One region of the Leifsonia sp. genome, then DNA from elsewhere that is predicted to be linked to it. Evidence: predicted binding sites of a transcription regulator. Region 1 holds the regulator's gene; the other holds the start of a gene.
What was found. Region 1 encodes HrcA, which represses chaperone genes, less so after heat shock. Its sites were predicted from a motif close to TTNGCACTCGNNNNNNNCGAGTGCNAA; they were not measured.
Positions count from the first base shown of each region.

Region 2: the regulator HrcA is predicted to act here: its motif matches at 1,870-1,896, upstream of ACTHMF_RS05855 (Hsp20/alpha crystallin family protein).

Region 1 is NZ_JBQCGZ010000127.1:22,485-35,872, reverse strand. Features, by position in the region: gene ACTHMF_RS13825 (NAD-dependent epimerase/dehydratase family protein) at 1-103, opposite strand, end outside; gene ACTHMF_RS13820 (amidohydrolase) at 169-1,389, shown strand; gene lepA (translation elongation factor 4) at 1,503-3,353, shown strand; gene ACTHMF_RS13810 (DUF1990 family protein) at 3,446-4,093, shown strand; gene hemW (radical SAM family heme chaperone HemW) at 4,093-5,340, shown strand; gene ACTHMF_RS13800 (DUF4870 domain-containing protein) at 5,333-5,713, opposite strand; gene ACTHMF_RS13795 (DUF4870 domain-containing protein) at 5,801-6,334, opposite strand; gene hrcA (heat-inducible transcriptional repressor HrcA) at 6,492-7,511, shown strand; gene dnaJ (molecular chaperone DnaJ) at 7,543-8,652, shown strand; gene ACTHMF_RS13780 (16S rRNA (uracil(1498)-N(3))-methyltransferase) at 8,654-9,382, shown strand; gene ACTHMF_RS13775 (histidine triad nucleotide-binding protein) at 9,454-9,816, shown strand; gene ACTHMF_RS13770 (PhoH family protein) at 9,926-10,936, shown strand; gene ybeY (rRNA maturation RNase YbeY) at 10,947-11,408, shown strand; gene ACTHMF_RS13760 (CNNM domain-containing protein) at 11,417-12,853, shown strand; gene era (GTPase Era) at 12,850-13,388, shown strand, end outside.
Region 2 is NZ_JBQCGZ010000057.1:12,142-17,928, reverse strand. Features, by position in the region: gene ACTHMF_RS05860 (fatty acid desaturase family protein) at 97-1,191, shown strand; gene ACTHMF_RS05855 (Hsp20/alpha crystallin family protein) at 1,388-1,837, opposite strand; gene ACTHMF_RS05850 (hypothetical protein) at 1,968-3,293, shown strand; gene ACTHMF_RS05845 (universal stress protein) at 3,325-3,801, opposite strand; gene ACTHMF_RS05840 (hypothetical protein) at 3,982-5,154, shown strand; gene ACTHMF_RS05835 (hypothetical protein) at 5,151-5,573, shown strand; gene ACTHMF_RS05830 (MBL fold metallo-hydrolase RNA specificity domain-containing protein) at 5,570-5,787, shown strand, end outside.

The sequences.
Region 1 (13,388 bases):
CGTCGTCGCGGACCAGGGCGGTCACGGTGTGGCCCTCCTCGAGGAGGCGGGGGAGGACGGAGGATCCGATGTAGCCGGTCGCGCCGGTCAGGAGAATGCTCATGCGAGGGGACAACGCAGCGCCCCCGGCCGCATTCCCGGCACCGGCGCGAGCGTAGGCTCGACGCCATGACCGCATCCAGCATCGCCATCGTCGGCGCCTACGTCGTCCCCGTCGCGGGGGAGCCCATCGAGAACGGGACCGTCCTCATCCAGGACGGCAGGATCGCCGCCGTCGGGACCGCGGCCGAGATCACCGTGCCGGAGGGCGTGACCGTCCTCGACGCCGCAGGCAAGTGGGTCCTCCCCGGCTTCGTCGAGGCGCACGGCCACGTCGGCATCCACGAGGAGGCGAACGGCCCCGCCGGCGACGACACCAACGAGATGACGACCCCGAACACCGCGGCCGTCCGCGCGATCGATGCCGTGAACATCGACGACGAGGGCTTCCGCGACGCGCTCGCGGGCGGCGTGACCGCCATCGTCGTCAAGCCGGGCTCCGGCAACCCGATCGGCGGCCAGTCCGTCGCGCTGAAGAGCTGGGGCGGGCGCACGATCGACGAGCAGGTCATCCGCGCCGCCGTGAGCGTGAAGTCGGCGCTCGGCGAGAACCCCAAGCGGGTCTACGGCGGCAAGAACCAGACCCCGAGCACGCGCCTCGGCGTCGCCATGATCATCCGCGAGGCCTTCGTCGAGGCGCAGAACTACCGCGCCCAGCGCGACGACGCCGAGCGCGAGGGCAAGCCGTTCGCGCGCGACCTCGCCAAGGAGACCCTGGTGCGGGTGCTCGACGGCGAGCTGGTCTGGGACCAGCACACCCACCGCCACGACGACATCGCGACCGCCATCCGCCTCGCGGACGAGTTCGGCTACCGGCTCGTCGTCAACCACGGCACCGAGGGCCACAAGATCGCGGACGTGCTCGCCGAGCGCGACATTCCCGTGATCTTCGGGCCGATGTTCACCTCGCGCTCCAAGGTCGAGCTGCGCGACCGCGCCATCGGCAACCTCGCGAAGATCGCCGCCGCTGGCGTCCGCGTCGCGATCACGACCGACCACCCCGTCGTCCCGATCAACTTCCTGGTGCACCAGGCGTCGCTCGCCGTGAAGGAGGGGCTGCCCCGGCAGACGGCGCTGGAGGCCCTGACCGTGAACCCGGCCTCGTTCCTCGGACTGGACGACCGCGTCGGCGCCCTGAAGCCGGGACTCGACGGCGACGTGGTCGTCTGGTCCGGCGACCCGCTCGATGTGAACTCGCGCGCCGAGCGCGTCTTCATCGACGGCACCGAGGTCTACCGCTGGCAGGACGGCGCCCCCCACGTCACCGAGCGCTCCACCCGCTTCGCCTGACCCGAAACGGCCGAGTACGCAGATCATCTGCGTACTCGGCCGTTTCGGCCGCACTTTCTGCGTACTCGGCTGTTTCGGGAGGTGGGGGCGGTTCATGGGAGAATGAGCGCACGATGTCACCACGAGCTTTGAAGGCCCTCGAGCCCGCCGCGACCGATCCGGCCTCCATCCGCAACTTCTGCATCATCGCCCACATCGACCACGGCAAGTCGACCCTGGCCGACCGGATGCTGCAGATCACCGGCGTCGTCGCCGAGCGCGACATGCGGGCGCAGTACCTCGACCGCATGGACATCGAGCGCGAGCGCGGCATCACGATCAAGAGCCAGGCCGTCAGGATGCCGTGGGAGCTCGACGGGCAGACCTTCGCCCTGAACATGATCGACACGCCCGGTCACGTCGACTTCACCTACGAGGTGTCCCGCTCGCTCGCCGCGTGCGAGGGCGCCATCCTGCTGGTCGACGCCGCACAGGGCATCGAGGCCCAGACGCTCGCGAACCTGTACCTCGCGCTCGAGAACGACCTGACGATCATCCCCGTGCTCAACAAGATCGACTTGCCCGCCGCTGACCCCGACAAGTACGCGCAGGAGCTCGCCAGCCTGATCGGCGGCAAGCCGGAGGACGTGCTGCGCGTCTCCGGCAAGACCGGGATGGGCGTCGACGCTCTGCTCGACCGGGTCGTGCAGGAGATCCCGGCGCCGGTCGGCGTCGCCGACGCACCCGCCCGCGCCATGATCTTCGACTCCGTGTACGACAGCTACCGGGGCGTCGTCACCTACGTCCGCATGGTGGACGGCAAGCTCAGCCCGCGCGAGCGCGTCCAGATGATGTCCACCAGGGCCACCCACGAGATCCTCGAGATCGGCGTCTCCTCCCCGGAGCCGACGCCGTCGAAGGGCCTCGGCGTCGGCGAGGTCGGTTACTTGATCACCGGCGTGAAGGACGTCCGCCAGTCGAAGGTCGGCGACACCGTCACCTCGGCCGCCAAGCCCGCGACCGACGCCCTGGCCGGCTACACCGAGCCGAAGCCGATGGTCTTCTCCGGCCTCTACCCGATCGACGGCAGCGACTATCCCGAGCTCCGGGAGGCGCTCGACAAGCTCAAGCTGTCGGACGCCGCCCTCGTCTACGAGCCGGAGACCTCGGTCGCCCTCGGCTTCGGGTTCCGCTGCGGCTTCCTCGGCCTGCTGCACCTGGAGATCATCACCGAGCGGCTCTCGCGCGAGTTCGGGCTCGACCTGATCACCACCGCCCCGAGCGTGATCTACGAGGTCACCACCGAGGACAAGAAGGTGGTCACGGTCACCAACCCCAGCGAGTTCCCGACCGGCAAGATCGACAAGGTGGAGGAGCCGATCGTCAAGGCGGCCATCCTCGCCCCGAAGGACTACGTCGGTGTGATCATGGAGCTCTGCCAGAGCCGCCGCGGCTCCCTGCTCGGCATGGAGTACCTCGGCGAGGACCGCGTCGAGATCCGCTACACGATGCCGCTCGGCGAGATCGTCTTCGACTTCTTCGACCAGCTCAAGAGCCGCACCGCCGGCTACGCCTCGCTCGACTACGAGCCGTTCGGCGAGCAGGAGGCGGACCTCGTGAAGGTCGACATCCTGCTGCAGGGCGAGCAGGTGGACGCGTTCAGCGCGATCGTGCACCGCGACAAGGCGTACGCGTACGGCACCATGATGGCCGGGCGCCTGCGCGAGCTGATCCCTCGCCAGCAGTTCGAGGTGCCCATCCAGGCGGCGATCGGCGCCAGGATCATCGCGCGCGAGAACATCCGCGCGATGCGCAAGGACGTCCTCGCCAAGTGCTACGGCGGCGACATCACGCGCAAGCGCAAGCTCCTGGAGAAGCAGAAGGAGGGCAAGAAGCGCATGAAGATGGTCGGCCGCGTCGAGGTCCCCCAGGAGGCGTTCATCGCCGCGCTCTCCGGCGACACCGAGAAGAAGGACAAGAAGTAGCGCGACTGAGCCGGCTCGGTACGACTGCCCCTGCGCGAGCACGGTCGCAACGTACCGAACAGCAACAGTCACGTCGCAAGTAGAGTTGCAGCATGCGCAGGACCACCTTCACCGATCAGCCCGTCACGTACGGTGCCGTCGGCGGCACCCAGGCGGACGACCTGCTCTACTATCCGCCGAAGGGCTATCGGCCGCTGGAGCGGAAAGTGCGGCTGGGCAGCGGTGACGAGCGCTTCGAGTCGGCCGCGGCGTCCCTGATGACGTGGGGCGTGCAGCGCGGCAGCGGCATCCAGGTGACCCAGGTGGACGAGGGCACCGGCGTGCAGTACGAGGGCATCGAGTTCAACGCCGACGGCTCCCCGCGCGGGATGCGCGAGCACCGCGTCGAGGAGGACGTCTTCGCCGACGACGGGTCGCCGTACATCCGCAACGGGATGACCGCGGTGCTGCGCGTCCCGTTCGGCCCGTTCCACGTCAAAGCGCCCATCCGCATCGTCTACGTGGTGGATGAGCCGCACCGCAAGGGCTTCGGCTACGGGACGCTGCACGGCCACCCGCAGAGCGGCGAGGAGGCGTTCCTCGTCGAGCGGCGCGACGACGGCACCGTCTGGTTCGTGCTGCGCGCGTTCTCCCGGCCGTCCAACGCGTTCTACCGCATCGGCTACCCGGTGCTGCGGATGCAGCAGAACCGGTTCACCAAGCGCTACCTCCGCTCGCTGCACCCCGCCCGGTCCGTCTGATGCCGAGCACGCTTCCGCTGGGGGATCCGGCCCCGGCCGACGGCCTCCTGCCCGCGAGCGCGGCGGACGGCGCCGCGGGACGCGACTTCGGCGTCTACCTGCACGTGCCGTTCTGCCGGGTGCGCTGCGGCTACTGCGACTTCAACACCTACACCGCGACGGAGTTGCGCGGCGTCTCGCAGTCCGACTACGCGGGGCACGCGGTGCGCGAGGTGGAGTTCGCCGCCCGCGCGCTCGAGGCCAGCGGCCTCCCCGCGCGGCCCGTCTCCACGGTGTTCTTCGGGGGCGGGACGCCGACCCTGCTCCCGCCGGGCGACCTCGGCGCGATGCTGGGCGCCGTTCGCGACGCCTGGGGCCTCGCGCCCGGCGCCGAGGTGACGACGGAGGCGAACCCGGACTCCGTCGACGCCGACGACCTGCGCCGGCTCGCCGACGCCGGCTTCACGCGCGTCTCGTTCGGGATGCAGTCCGCCGTCCCGCACGTCCTGGCGACGCTGGAGCGCACCCACGACCCGGAGCGCATCCCGCTGGTCGTCGAGTGGGCGAGGCAGGCCGGCCTCCAGGTCAGCCTCGACCTCATATACGGTACGCCGGGGGAGTCGCTCGCGGACTGGGAGCGCTCGCTGGACACCGCACTCGCGTGCGCGCCCGACCACCTCTCCGCGTACGCGCTGATCGTGGAGCCGGGCACGAAGCTCGCCAGGCAGATCCGCTCCGGCCAGGTCGCGGAGCCGGACGACGACCTCGAGGCGGACATGTACGAGCTCGCCGACGCGCGGCTGGCCGCGGCCGGCTACGGCTGGTACGAGGTGAGCAACTGGGCGAAGGACGACGCGCACCGTTCGCGGCACAACCTGTCCTACTGGCTCGGCCACGACTGGTGGGGCGTCGGCCCCGGCGCGCACAGCCACGTCGGCGGGGTCCGCTGGTGGAACGTGAAGCATCCCGCCGCGTACGCCCAGCGCGTGCTGGCGGGGGAGTCTCCCGCCGCCGGGCGCGAGACGCTGGATGCGGAGACCCGGCGTGTCGAGCGCGTCCTGCTGCTCACCCGCATCCGCGACGGGCTGAGCGTCGCCGAGCTGGAGGCCTCCGGCCGGACGGCCGTGGCCGGGCTCATCGCGGACGGCCTGGTGGACGCGAAAGCCGCCCTCGCCGGGTCGGTGGTGCTGACCCTGCGAGGGCGGCTTCTGGCGGACGCCGTTGTTCGGCGGCTGCTGCCGGAGGACGAGTCCTCCGTGCTCAGCTGATGAACTTGATCGCGATCGGGTACGTGTAGTACGCGCCCTGGTTGGCCTTCACGGCCGCGATGATGCTGAACACGATGTTGACGACCCAGACGGCGGCGACGATCAGCAGTCCGATGCCGACGATCGACAGGATCCAGCCCACCACGTAGGCGATGAACAGCGTGATCTGGAAGTTCAGCGCGGTCGCGGTGTGGGCGCGGACGAACGGTCCGCGGTCCTTGAGCACGAGGTAGCCGATGAGGGCGGGGATCCAGTTGAACAGGATGCCGCCGACGTGCACCAGGGTGGCCCAGAGCTTCTCGTCGGCCGGGCTCAGCTGCTGCGCTGCACCTCCGTACGGCTGCTGGGGCGGCGGCGGGGGCGTTGCGGACATGGGTCTCTTCTCCTCCATGGGGAACGGTTGACGGCTCTCAGCCTAGGGGGCCGAGGGTGAATCTGAGAAGACGCCGAGAGTGTTTCCCTACTTGATGAACCGGAAGTTGATCGGGTAGCGGTACGCGCCTCCGCTGTTCACTCGCACGAACCCGAGGATCGAGAACACCAGGTTCACGACGTACAGGGCCCAGGGGATGAGCAGGCTGAACAGCAGCCAGCCGATGCCGAAGGTGAACGAGCCGATGATGACGCCGATGATCTGCGAAGCCACCCAGGCGATGATCCAGGTGATCTGCCAGTTCAGGGCCTCCTTCGCCTCCTGGTCGGTCAGCCGGCCGCGGTCCTTGAAGACCAGCCAGATGATCAGCGACGGAAGGAACCAGAGGATGCCGCCAAGGTGGGCGAACGACGCCCACTGCTTGTCCTGCTCGGCGGTGAGCGGCGCGCCGGGGGCTGCGGCGCCGGGCGCCGCTCCGTACGGCTGCTGGGGAGGGACGGCCCCCGCCGGCTGTCCGGCGGGCTGGCCGTATGGCTGCTGTCCGTAGGGCTGCTGGCCGTAGGGCTGTGACGGGGGGACGTCGCCCTGGCCGTCGGCCGGGGGCTGATTCGGGTCTGTCATGTCGGAACCCTTTCCTGGTCGGTTGCGACCTCTGTCGAACCGGTGGGCACACAGTACTGCCGGCCGACACTGTGGGCAATCATCCGTTACCGGGTTCCGCGGGATATGATTGGCACTCAGGAACGTTGAGTGCTAACGAACGACGGGAGGCGGCCGCATGGTCTCGGAACGCAGCCTCGAGGTGCTTCGCGTGATCGTCCAGGACTACGTCGAGTCGCGCGAGCCGGTCGGGTCGAAGAGCATCGTCGAGCGGCACTCGTTCGGCGTCTCCGCCGCGACGATCCGCAACGACATGGCGCTGCTCGAGGAGGAGGAGCTGATCGCCGCTCCGCACACCTCGTCCGGACGCGTCCCCACCGACAAGGGCTACCGGCTCTATGTCGACCACCTGGCGGAGGCCCGGCCGCTCAGCCCTGCGCAGCGGACGGCCATCGAGACCTTCCTCGGGCAGTCGCTCGACCTCGACGACGTGCTCTCGCGCACGGTCCGGCTGCTCTCGCAGCTGACCAACCAGGTCGCGCTCGTGCAGTATCCCTCCGTCGCGCGCTCCCGGATCCGGCACATCGAGCTGGTCGCCCTGGCCCCGCGCCGGCTGCTGAGCGTCCTGATCACCGACTCCGGAGCGGTGGAGCAGCGGGTCATCGAGCTGAACGAGGAGCTCGAGGACGCGGACATCGCCGAGATCCGCGGCGCGATCAACGGCGCCGCCGCCGGCCTGTCGCTCGCGGACGCCGCCGCGCGCCTGCGCCAACTGCCGGACGCGCTGACCGAGCGCACCCGCACGCTCGTCGCGCCGGTGGCGAGCGCGCTGCTCGACCAGATCGCCGCGAACCGCCAGGAGAAGCTGATGATGGCCGGCGCCGCGAACCTGGTCCGCACCGAGACCGACTTCCCCGGCACGATCACCCCGGTCCTGGAGGCGATCGAGGAGCAGGTGGTGCTGCTGCGGCTCTTCGACGAGATGGCGCACGACCAGCACGGCGTCGCGGTCAGCATCGGGCGCGAGAACGCCGGCTTCGGGCTCGCTGAGACCTCTGTCATGTCCAGCGGCTACAGTTCGGCGGGATCGGACATCGCCCGCGTCGGGCTGCTCGGCCCGCTCCGGATGGACTATTCGGGCAACATGGCCGCCGTGCGCGCCGTCGCCCGCTACCTCTCCCGCCTCCTCGGCGACTGAACACGAAACGAAACGAAGGAACGCACCGTACGTGGCCGACCATTACGAAGTCCTCGGCGTTGACCGCAACGCCACCCCTGACGAGATCAAGAAGGCGTACCGCAGACTCGCGCGCGAACTCCACCCGGACGTGAATCCGAGCAGCGAGGCGCAGGAGCGCTTCAAGCTCGTCACGCATGCCTATGACGTCCTGAGCGACCCGCAGCAGCGGCAGCAGTACGACCTCGGCGGCTCCACCGGCTTCGGCGGCGGGGGCGGCGCCGACTTCACCGGGTTCGGCGACATCTTCGAGACGTTCTTCGGCGGAGGCGGCTCGCAGCGCGGTCCGCGTTCGCGCCGGGAGCGCGGCCAGGACGCACTGCTGCGTGTGGAGGTGGACCTCGACGAGGTCATCTTCGGCACGCACCGCGACCTCGAGGTGGACACCGCCGTCGTCTGCGAGACCTGCAACGGCTCGTGCTGTCAGCCGGGCACCGCTCCGGTCACGTGCGACATCTGCCACGGCACCGGCAGCATCCAGCGCTCGGTGCGCTCGTTGCTCGGCAACGTGATGACCTCGAGCCCGTGCGGCACCTGCCGCGGCTACGGCACCGTGATCGCCACCCCGTGCGTCACCTGCCAGGGCCAGGGCCGCGTGCGTGCGCGCCGGACCGTCCCGGTCGACATCCCCGCCGGCGTCGACACCGGCCTGCGCCTGCAGATGCCAGGCTCCGGCGAGGCCGGCCCGGCCGGCGGCCCGAACGGCGACCTCTACCTCGAGATCAAGGTGAAGCACCACGACGTGTTCAGCCGCGACGGCGACGACCTGCTGTGCACGCTGGAGGTGTCGATGGTGGACGCGATCCTCGGAACGGTCGCGAACGTGAAGGCGCTGGACGGCGACATCCGCCTGGAGCTGAAGCCGGGGACGCAGAGCGCGGACATCGTGACGGTCAAGGACCGCGGTATCACGCACCTGCGCGGTCAGGGCCGTGGCGACCTGCGCGTCGGCATCCAGGTGGTCACGCCGACGAAGCTCGACCACAAGGAGAAGGAGCTGATCAAGAAGTTCGCGTCCAGCCACAAGGCCGCCGAGCCGTCGCTCGCGCGGTTCCAGCAGGGGCTGTTCGCGAAGCTGCGCGACCGGTTCCTGAACCTCTGAGATGAGCTCCCTCTACCTGCGCGAGGACCTGGAGGACGTCGAGGTCGGCGCCCGGCTGTCGCTCACCGGCGCGGAGGCGAAGCACGCCGCGACCGTCAACCGCACCCGGCCGGGCGAGACCATCCTGATCGGCAACGGCCGCGGCCTGGTCGCCGAGGGCGAGGTGCTCGTCGCCACGAACACCGAGCTGACCATCGACGTCGCCTCCGTGCAGCGCGTGCAGCGCGCCGAGCCGTCGATCACCCTCGTCCAGGCGCTCGCGAAGGGCGACCGCGACGAGCTCGCCGTGCAGGCGGCGACCGAGCTCGGGATCGACGCCGTCGTCCCGTGGGCCGCGTCCCGCTCGGTGTCGCGCTGGGAGGGCCAGAAGGTCGCCAAGGGGCGCGACCGCTGGGGTGCCATCGTGCGCGAGGCGAGCAAGCAGTCCATCCGGGCCTGGACGCCCGAGGTCGGCGAGCTGGCCTCCACCCGCCAGGTCGCCGCGCTCGGTGCGACGCACCGGCTGCTGGTGCTCGAGCCGACCGGTGGGACGCCGCTGACCTCGATCCGCCCGGACGGGCGCGCGCTCGCGCTCGTCGTCGGCCCGGAGGGCGGGATCGCCCCCGCCGAGCTGGACGCCCTCCGCGACGCGGGCGGCGAGATCGTCCGGCTCGGCGCCACCGTGCTGCGCACCTCCACAGCGGGACCGGCCGCCATCGCCGTCCTGAACGCCGCTCTCGGCCGCTGGTGATCCCAGCGCCCGCGTCCGCCGACAGCGATTCCGAGGGAGGCGGGACGCCCCGGGCGAATAGGATGGACGTCATGGAAACCGCTCAGCCCTCGATCTTCTCGCGGATCATCGCCGGGGAGATCCCCGCCGACATCGTGTTCGACAGCGAGCGGATCATCGCGTTCCGCGACATCGCGCCGAAGGCTCCCGTGCACCTGCTGGTCGTTCCGAAGACCGAGCAGTACCGGGACGTCGTCGAGCTGGCGGCCGGCGACCCGGCGCTGCTGGCCGAGCTCGTCGCCACCGCGAAGCGGCTCGCCGACGAGCACGCGGACGGCGATTTCCGTCTGATCTTCAACACCGGGGCGGGCGCGGGACAGACCGTGTTCCACGTGCACGCCCACGTTCTGGGCTCGCCGGAGGGCGGGCTCGAGGAAGGAAGCCTTGCCGAGTAAGGATCCGACACAGGGGGAATCGGCCGCGGCCGAGCTGGGGCAGACGGCGGCGCAGGACGGTGCGGCGCAGGCGGGTGCGGAGGCGCGACTCAGCGTCGACGGCATCCAGATGGTCCGGCTGCTCGGTCCCCAGGACCGGCTGCTGACGACGCTGGAGCGGCAGTACCCGCTCGTGAACGTGCACGTGCGCGGGAACGAGATCAGCCTGACCGGCGACCCGGCGCAGGTGGACGCGGCCCGGCGGCTGCTCGAAGAGCTGCTGCTGATGGTGCGCAACGGCCAGGAGATCAGCCCGGCGGAGGTGACCAGCTCGGCACGGATGCTGCAGACCGGTCTCAACCTGAGCCCGTCCGACGTGCTCGGCCAGGCGATCCTGACCGCGCGCGGCAAGAGCATCCGGCCGAAGACGCTCGGCCAGAGCCAGTACGTGGACGCCATCGACCACAACACCATCGTGTTCGGCATCGGCCCCGCCGGAACCGGCAAGACCTACCTGGCGATGGCCAAGGCCGTGCAGGCGTTGCAGCGCAAGGAGGTCAACCGGATCATCCTGACGCGGCCGGCGGTGGAGGCGGGGGAGCGGCTGGGCTACCTGCCCGGCACCCTCACCGACAAGATCGACCCGTACCTGCGGCCGCTCTACGACGCGCTCAACGAGATGATGGATCCGGAGCTCGTCCCCAAGCTGCTCGCCGCGGGGACCATCGAGGTCGCGCCGCTCGCCTACATGCGCGGCCGGACGCTGAACGACTCGTTCATCATCCTCGACGAGGCGCAGAACACCACGCCCGAGCAGATGAAGATGTTCCTCACCCGCCTGGGCTTCAACTCAAAGATGGTGGTCACCGGCGACATCACCCAGATCGACCTGCCGAACGCGGCGAGCGGTCTGCGGCTGGTGACGCGCGTGCTCGGGAACATCGACGACATCCACTTCTCGCGGCTGACCAGCGAGGACGTCGTGCGGCACAGCCTCGTCGGCCGCATCGTCGACGCCTACACCGAGTACGACGCCAAGCAGCAGGCCCGCCAGTTCGAGCGCGAGCAGGCCGCCGAGTTCGCCAACCGCGCCGAACGCCGCCGGCCCGGCCCGCGCGACCACCTCCCGAAGCGACGATAGGACCGCACCCGTGAGCATCGAAGTCAACAACGAGTCGGCCATCGAGGTCGACGAGGCCGCCCTGCAGCGCCTCGCCGGCTACGCGCTGGACATCATGCACGTGCACCCGGACGCCGAGCTCGCCATCGTGCTCGTCGACGAGGCGGCCATGGAGCAGCTGCACGTGCAGTGGATGGACGAGCCGGGCCCGACCGACGTCCTCAGCTTCCCGATGGACGAGCTGCGCCCCGGAACCGAGGAGGAGCCGTCCCCGGCCGGCCTGCTCGGCGACGTCGTGCTGTGCCCGCAGGTGGCGCAGGTGCAGGCGGAGACGGCCGGCCACACGCTGATGGACGAGCTGCTGCTGCTGACGACGCACGGAATCCTGCACCTGCTCGGCTTCGACCACGCGGAGCCGGCGGAGGAGCGGGAGATGTTCGGCATCCAGCGCGACATCCTGGTCGGCTTCTCGCGCTACGACCGACAGCGCTAGGCGGCGGGATGCTCCAGGCGCTGTTCTTCGTCGTCGCCTTCCTGCTCGTCGCGTTCGGCGGCCTGATGGCCGCGGTCGACTCGGCGCTCACCGTGCAGTCGCGCGGCGACATCGCCGACCTGGCGGAGACGTCGAGGGCCAAGAAGTCGCTCGCCGCGATCGCCGAGGATCCCGGCCCGTACCTGAACGCCGTCAACTTCAGCCGCATCATCGCGGAGACCACCGCGGCGGTGCTGGTCACGCTCGCGTTCGAGCAGATCTTCGAGGAGTGGTGGATCTCGCTGATCCTCTCCGCGCTGATCATGACCGGCGTCTCGTTCGTGCTGGTCGGCGCCAGCCCGCGCAGCGTCGGCAGGGCCAACTCCACGTTCCTGCTGCGGCTGACCGCGCCGATCGTGCGCTTCGTGCGCGTCGTGCTCGGGCCCATCCCCGGCGGCCTGGTCGCTCTCGGCAACCGCGTGACGCCATCGCGCGCCCGCTCCGCGCCGGTCACGAGCGAGGAGCAGCTGCTCAGCATCGTCGACGAGGCGACCGAGTTCGACGTGCTGGAGGAGGACGACCGAGAGCTCATCCACTCGATCTTCGAGTTCAGCGACACCGTGGTGCGCGAGGTGATGATCCCGCGCACCGACATGATCACCGTGGACACCACAGCCGGGATCGGCACGGCGATGGGCCTGTTCTTCTCCAAGGGCGTCTCCCGGATGCCGGTGATCGACGGCGACCCGGACGAGGTCGTCGGCGTGCTGTACCTCAAGGACGTCGCCAAGCTCAGCTTCGAGAGCGCGCTCGGCGCCGACAGCATCACGGTGGGCGAGCTGACCAGGCCCGCCCTGTTCGTGCCGGAGTCGCAGAAGGCCGACGCACTGCTGCGCGAGATGCAGCGCGAGTCGAACCACCTCGCGATGGTCGTCGACGAGTACGGCGGGATCGCCGGGCTGGTCACGCTCGAGGATCTGATCGAGGAGCTGGTCGGCGACATCTCCGACGAGTACGACCACGAGCCGGAGCTGATCCAGCGCCTCGGCGACGGACGCTACCGCGTCGCGACCCGGCTCGCGATCGACGACCTGGGCGAGCTGTTCGACCTGGAGATCGAGGACGAGGACGTGGACAGCGTCGGCGGACTGGTCGCGAAGGCGCTCGGCCGGCTGCCGGAGGTGGGATCCTCCGTCGCAGTGCACGGCCTGCTGTTCACGGTCGACCGCATCGAGGGCAGGCACAAGCACGTGGCGACCGTGCTCGTGGAGCGCGACCCGGCTCTGCTCCCGCTCCCGGACGACCGGCCGCAGCGGACCAGGAGCGAGCGGCACGCCCGCACCGACAAGCACGTGCGCGCCGAGAAGCAGCGCCCCGAGAAACAGCGCCCCGAGAAGGAGCGCACAGACAAGCAGCGCCCCGAGAAGGAGCGCACAGACAAGCAGCCCAAGGAGGCACGCTCGTGACCGCATACCACGCCGGATTCGTCTCGTTCGTCGGACGCCCGAACGTCGGCAAGTCGACGCTCACCAATGCGCTCGTCGGCGAGAAGGTCGCGATCACCAGCTCCAAGCCGCAGACCACGCGCCGCGCGATCCGCGGCATCGTGCACCAGAAGAACGGCCAGCTGATCCTGGTGGACACCCCGGGCATCCACCGCCCGCGCACCCTGCTCGGCGAGCGGCTGAACACGCTCGTGCAGTCGACGCTGGGCGATGTGGACGTGATCGGCTTCTGCGTCCCCGCCGACGAGAAGATCGGCCCCGGCGACCGCTTCATCAACGACCAGCTCGACGACTACCCGAACGCGAAGAAGGTCGCGATCGTCACCAAGATCGACCGCGCGAGCAAGCCGCAGGTCGCGGAGCAGCTGCTCGCGGTCTCTGCGCTGCGCGAGTGGGAGGCGATCATCCCGATCTCGGCGGCCAGCAGCATCCAGCTGGACACGCTCACCAGCGAGCTGGTGCGCCTGCTCCCGGAGTCGCCCGGCCCGCTCTACCC
Region 2 (5,787 bases), on a different contig from region 1:
ACCGACGAACACTCAGCAAGCACGCTTACGCTTGCAGCATCTCGGGCGATCCGCCCACATCCTCGGCTGGGAAGTCGTCGCACCAGCGGAGGAAGCATGACCGCATCCACACTCGGCCCCGTCCTGCGGACCCGCCCTCGCTCGGAGAGCCGCGTTCCGGTCACGAGCACGTACAACGAGCTTCTCGGACGCGTGCGAGGCGAGGGCCTCCTCGAACGGCGTCGCGGCTTCTACGTCATGATGTTCGCCGCGCTGACCGCTGGGCTCCTCGGCGCGGCCGCCGGATTCGTGCTGCTGGGCGATTCCTGGTTCCAGCTGCTCATCGCCGCGGCGCTCGGCCTGATCTTCACGCAGTTCGCCTTCCTCGGCCACGAGGCTTCGCACCGCCAGGTGTTCGCCTCCGGCCCCGTCAACGATCGCGCCGGGCGGCTCATCGCGACCTGGCTGGTGGGCATGAGCTACCACTGGTGGATGACGAAGCACACCCGCCACCATGCCAACCCGAACACCGAGGGCAAAGACCCCGACATCGCGTTCGACACGATCTCGTTCACGGTCGAGGACGCCGCGCGGCAGCGCGGCCTGCTCGCCGCGATCACCCGACGGCAGGGCTACCTGTTCTTCCCGCTCCTGCTGCTGGAAGGGGTGAATCTGCACGTCACCTCCATCCGGTCGCTGTTCGCCCGCGGGCCGGTCGAACGCCGCGCCTCGGAGCTCGTCGCCATCGGGCTGCGGCTCTCGCTGTTCGTGTCGATCGTGTTCCTGATGCTGCCCGTCGGCATGGCCTTCGCGTTCCTCGGCGTGCAGCTCGCCGTCTTCGGCGTCTACATGGGAGCCTCGTTCGCGCCCAATCACAAGGGGATGCCGCTGCTGCCTGCCGGCTCCCGGGTCGACTTCCTGAACAAGCAGGTGCTGACCTCCCGTAACATCCGCGGCGGCTGGACGATGAGCGTGCTCATGGGCGGGCTCAACCACCAGATCGAGCACCACCTGTTCCCCAGCATGCCCCGGCCGCACCTGCGCCGCGCCCGCGAACTGGTGCGCGCGCACTGCGCCGCCCACGACATCCCCTACACCGAGACCGGCCTCGTCAACTCGTACCGGATCGTCATCCGCTACCTGAACCGGGTCGGGCTGGCCGCACGCGACCCGTTCGACTGCCCGCCGGCCGCCCGCTTCCGCCGCGCCTGAGCTCAGACCGGCGCGTGGCTGAGCAGACCGACGAGAGGCGTGGCCACGACGCTCCCCCCCTGGCGCCGCGGCCACGCGTGACCGGTGGTCGACTCCGGTCATCCCCCGTTCAGATCACCGACCAGCCCGCATCGCTCTCCGCCCTCGGCCACCAGGCGGAGGGCGGTCGCCTTGCCGATACCGGACCCGGCGCCCGTCAGCTCGCCGGGCCGGCGGAGATGGGCACCTTGGTCGGCGCCGGCAGCGCCGCGAACGGCACCTCGACCCTCAGCACGCCCTTGTCGAACCGGGCGGCGATCTTGCCCTGGTCGCTCTGCTGCGGCAGGGCGATGCGCCGGTAGAAGCTCTGGCTGGACTCGCGGACGACGTACTTCTTGCCCTTGTCCTCCTCTTTCTCGTGCTTCTCCGCCTGGATGACCAGGGCGCCCTCGTCGATGTCGACGGAGATGTCGCTCTCGTCGAAGTCGGGGAGGTGGACCTCCACGATCAGTTCCTTGTCGTCCTTGGTGTAGATATCGGTTGTCGGCAGCTTCGCCTGACGCAGGCCGTACACCCCGTCCTCGAAGAACTCCCGCTGCAGCCGGCTGAGCTCGGCGAACGGGTCGAAGCGGACCAGATTGCGTGCCATGACGGTGTCCTCTCTCATCGGATGATCGTTCTCGACGCGGAAACGGTACGGCGGCACACGGCCAGGGGGTGGGCCGAAGGTCCCGCGCGGGTGCGCGGCAGGACCTTCGGCCCGCCCGTCGGGCGCCCGCGCGCGCAGCATGGCGGCCATGAACAGCAACGACGCACCGCGAACCGCGGAACAGAGGACCACCATCCCGAGCACCGGCCCTGGCCGGAGGAGACGGGTTCCGGCGGCTCTCATCGCCGGGCTCGCGGCAGCCGCCTGCGCGACCGCGGCGCGCGGCGCCGCTCCCGCGAGCGCGGCTCCCGCGAGCGCGGCGGAGGCGCCACGAGCGACCGCGACCACCGGCACCTGCCCCCCGTTCGATCTCGGCGTGCTGCCCGGCGGCACGATGAGCGAGGCGTACGACATCAACCTGTTCGACGTGAGCGTCGGCGTCTCCACCGCCGCGTTCGAGCCACGGTACTTCCGGGCCGCACGCTGGAGCCCGGGCGGCCGGGCGACCGACCTGGGGACGCTTCCCGGAGGCAACGCGAGCACGGCGAGGTCCATCGATGCGCTCGGCTTCGTCGCCGGCGACTCGAACGCCGGCACCGGCGATGGCGTCTCGGCGACGCGCGCCGTCGTCTGGGACCCACTCGGCCGCATCCACCAGCTGGCCGTTCCCCCGGACACCACCTCGAGCACCGCGAGCCGGGTCGGCCCGACCGCGATCGTCATCGGGCGGGCGGACGCGCCGGCGCACAGGTACGCTCTGCGCTGGAACGCGTTCGGGAGGCTGACCGTTCTCCCCGATCTCCCGGGGACGGCCGGGAGCGTCGCCAACGCCCTCAACGCCGCTGGCGTGGTCGTCGGCGCCTCCGTCGTCGGGGCGGCGCGCTCACCGGGGGTCGCGGTGCGTTGGAGCACGACCGGCCGCCTGCAGGTGCTCGACGCGCCTGTCGGGGCCACCAGCAGCGTCGCCACCGGCGTCAACGACTCCGGCACCGCGGTCGGTACGGCGAGCTTCGCAGGCGAGGAGACGCGTGCCGTCCGCTGGGACAGCCGAGGCCATGTCCACAGCCTCGGGACGCTCCCGGGCGGCGACCGCAGCACTGCGTCCGCCGTCAACGGGCGCGGCACCGTCATCGGCGCATCGAACTCGACCCCGGGCGGTCCCCTGGTCGCGGTGATGTGGGACAGCTTCGGTCGCATCATCCCGCTGGCGACGCTGGGCGCCGGATCCACGGTCGTCGACATCAACGAACGCGGCTACATGGCCGGTTATGTCCAGCCCACAGACGCGGTGCTCCCCGTGGCCGCCCGGTGGTCGCCGTCCGGCGCGCTGACCAGGCTCGGGGTGTTCGCGGGAGGCGACGAGGACGGGATCGGGACAGCGATCGCGCCGGACAACACGGTCGCGGGCTACGCGTCCGACCCGAACGAGGACAACCACGCCGTGCTCTGGAAGCCGGCGGGCTGCGGGAGGTGAGCGCACCGCACGCGGACCGGGCGGTGCGCGCTCACGCGTCGCTCGTCTCCGCGTGCGCGCCCGGCTTCTTCTCCGGACGCACCACCAGCACCGGGCAGGAGGCCTGCGTCGTGCAGTACAGGCTCACCGAGCCGAGGAACGGGGACGCCAGCTCGCTCAGGCCCCTGCTGCCGACGACCAGGAGATCCGCGTCGCGCGAAGCCTCGACGAGGACCTTGCCCGCGTGGCCGGACTCGGCGCGTGCGGTGACCCATTCCGGGCGGACGTCGCCGAACTCGGCGCGGAGGGCGTCGTCGAGGACGCCCGCCGCGACCACCTTCGGCGCGCGCTCGGGATCGGGGAAGTAGGCGTCGTACATCGTCGTCGACGGCTGCCAGGCCGTCACCACCACGAGCCGCGCCTGCAGGGCGTCGGCGAGCCGGGCAGCCTCGTGCAGCGCGCGGCGGGACGCCTCCGAGCCGTCCACCCCGCAGACGATCGGCGGCGACACCATCCTGGAACGTTCCATGTCGGTTCCCTCCTCCGCCGCCGACTCTTCCGTGCGGGCGCGCCCCCGCGCAAGGCACAAGGTCCCGGAGTGCGAGCGGGACCAACGACCCTAGTGCCGGCGAGAGCGCGCGCGGATCCTGGTCCCGTCGGAACGACGCCCGCCTCCCGGCGGCCGTCTCGAGGTCAGGGGGATCCCGCGATGAACATCCGCTCTCACATGCTCCGGGTCGCGGCCGCGGCCGCGATCGCCGGCTTCGTCGTGCTCGGCGCCGGAGGCGCCGCCGGCTCGGCGCGCGCGCAGGCAGGCGGTAGCGGCCCGCACTTCTACAGCGGGGTCGCGGTCGATGTCGCCGACCAGGTGACGGGAGACGTGTACGCCGCGGCGCAGAACCTGACCATCAGCGGCGATGTCACCGGCGACGTCATCGCCGCCGCGCAGACCATCACCATCAGCGGCCGGGTCGACGGGAACATCCGACTCGCCGGGCAGGACGTCACGATCACGGGAGACGTCGCCCGCAGCGGGACGGTCTTCGCCGGGAACCTGGTCGTCGACGGCCGGGGCGCGATCGGCGAGGACGTAGTGGCGACGGCGAGCGCGATCCGCGTCGACGGCACCGTCGGCCGGGACCTCGTCGTCAGCACGAACGCGCTGCGGATCGACGGCACGGTCGGCGGCGACGTGACCTACTCCGGAGAACGCGCGGCGCAGATCTCCGCGGGCGCGGTGGACGGCACGGTGCGGCACATCGAGCCGCAGCGGCCTGCTCCGGCTGCATTCGCGCCGTGGGCGGCCGCGCTCGGCTGGTTCCTCGGTCTGCTCTACGCGCTCGTCGGCCTCAGCCTGATCACCGTCGCCGCCGGGCTGCTGATCCCGCGCGTGCTCCACGGGGTCACCGACCGGCTGCTGCCGTCCCCCTGGCGCGCGCTCCTCGTCGGCTTCGTCGCCGCGATCGTCGTCCCGGTCGGGCTGCTCGTCCTGCTCGTGACGGTGGTCGGCGCGCCGCTCGCGCTCGCCGGGCTCCTGGTGTGGGTCGTGCTGACCCTCGCGACATTCCTCGTCGGCGCCCACTACCTCGGTCGGCTGATGCTGCGCGGTGCGCACCATCCGGTGCTGCTCACCTTCGTCGGCGGCCTGGTCTTGATCGTCGGTTTGCAGATCCCGCTGCTCAACATCCCGGTCTGGCTGGCGATGGTGTTCTTCGGCCTGGGCGCCGAGCTGCTGGCGCTGCACGCGAACGCGCCCTGGCGCACGCGCGCCGAGCCGCCGAACGCGGCTCCGGTCGTCGGCGACAGGGTGGCGGGCCCTTCGGCCCTGGCGACGGCGGCGGCCGACGGCGAGGCTCGGAGCCGAGGATCGGAGGAGCCATGACGCGCTGGATCCGCATCGTCCTGGCCGTGCTCGCCACGTTCATCGGCATCACGGCGATCGCCGGGGCCATCGCCCTGATCATCGGGGCGGCCACAGCGACATCCGGGGGTGCGGTGCCAGACGCCGCCTATCTCGGCGGGAGCCCGTTCACGTCGTACATCATCCCCGGGCTCGTGCTCGCCGTCGTCGTCGGCGGCACCCACCTGCTCGCCGCGCTGCTCGTCGGCCGCGGCTCGCGCGGCGGCCCCGCCGCGACCGCTGTCGCCGCGTTCGGGCTGCTGATCTGGATCTTCGTCCAGATGATGTTCATCCCGTTCAGCGTCCTGCAGGCCGTCTACTTCGCCGCCGGACTGGCCGAGCTCGGGTTCGTGCTGCTGGGGCTGGGACTGTTCCGCCGGGGGCGGGTCGTGGCCCCGTGAGCGCGACGCTGCGCTTCCTGGGGGCGACGGACACCGTCACCGGGTCCCGCAACCTCGTCGAATCCGGCGGCCGCCGCGTCCTCGTCGACTGCGGTCTCTTCCAGGGCTACAAGCTGCTGCGCGAGCGCAACCGGCGGCCGTTCCCCGTCGACCCGGCGAGCATCGACGCGGTGGTCGTCACCCACGCCCACCTCGACCACACCGGCTATCTGCC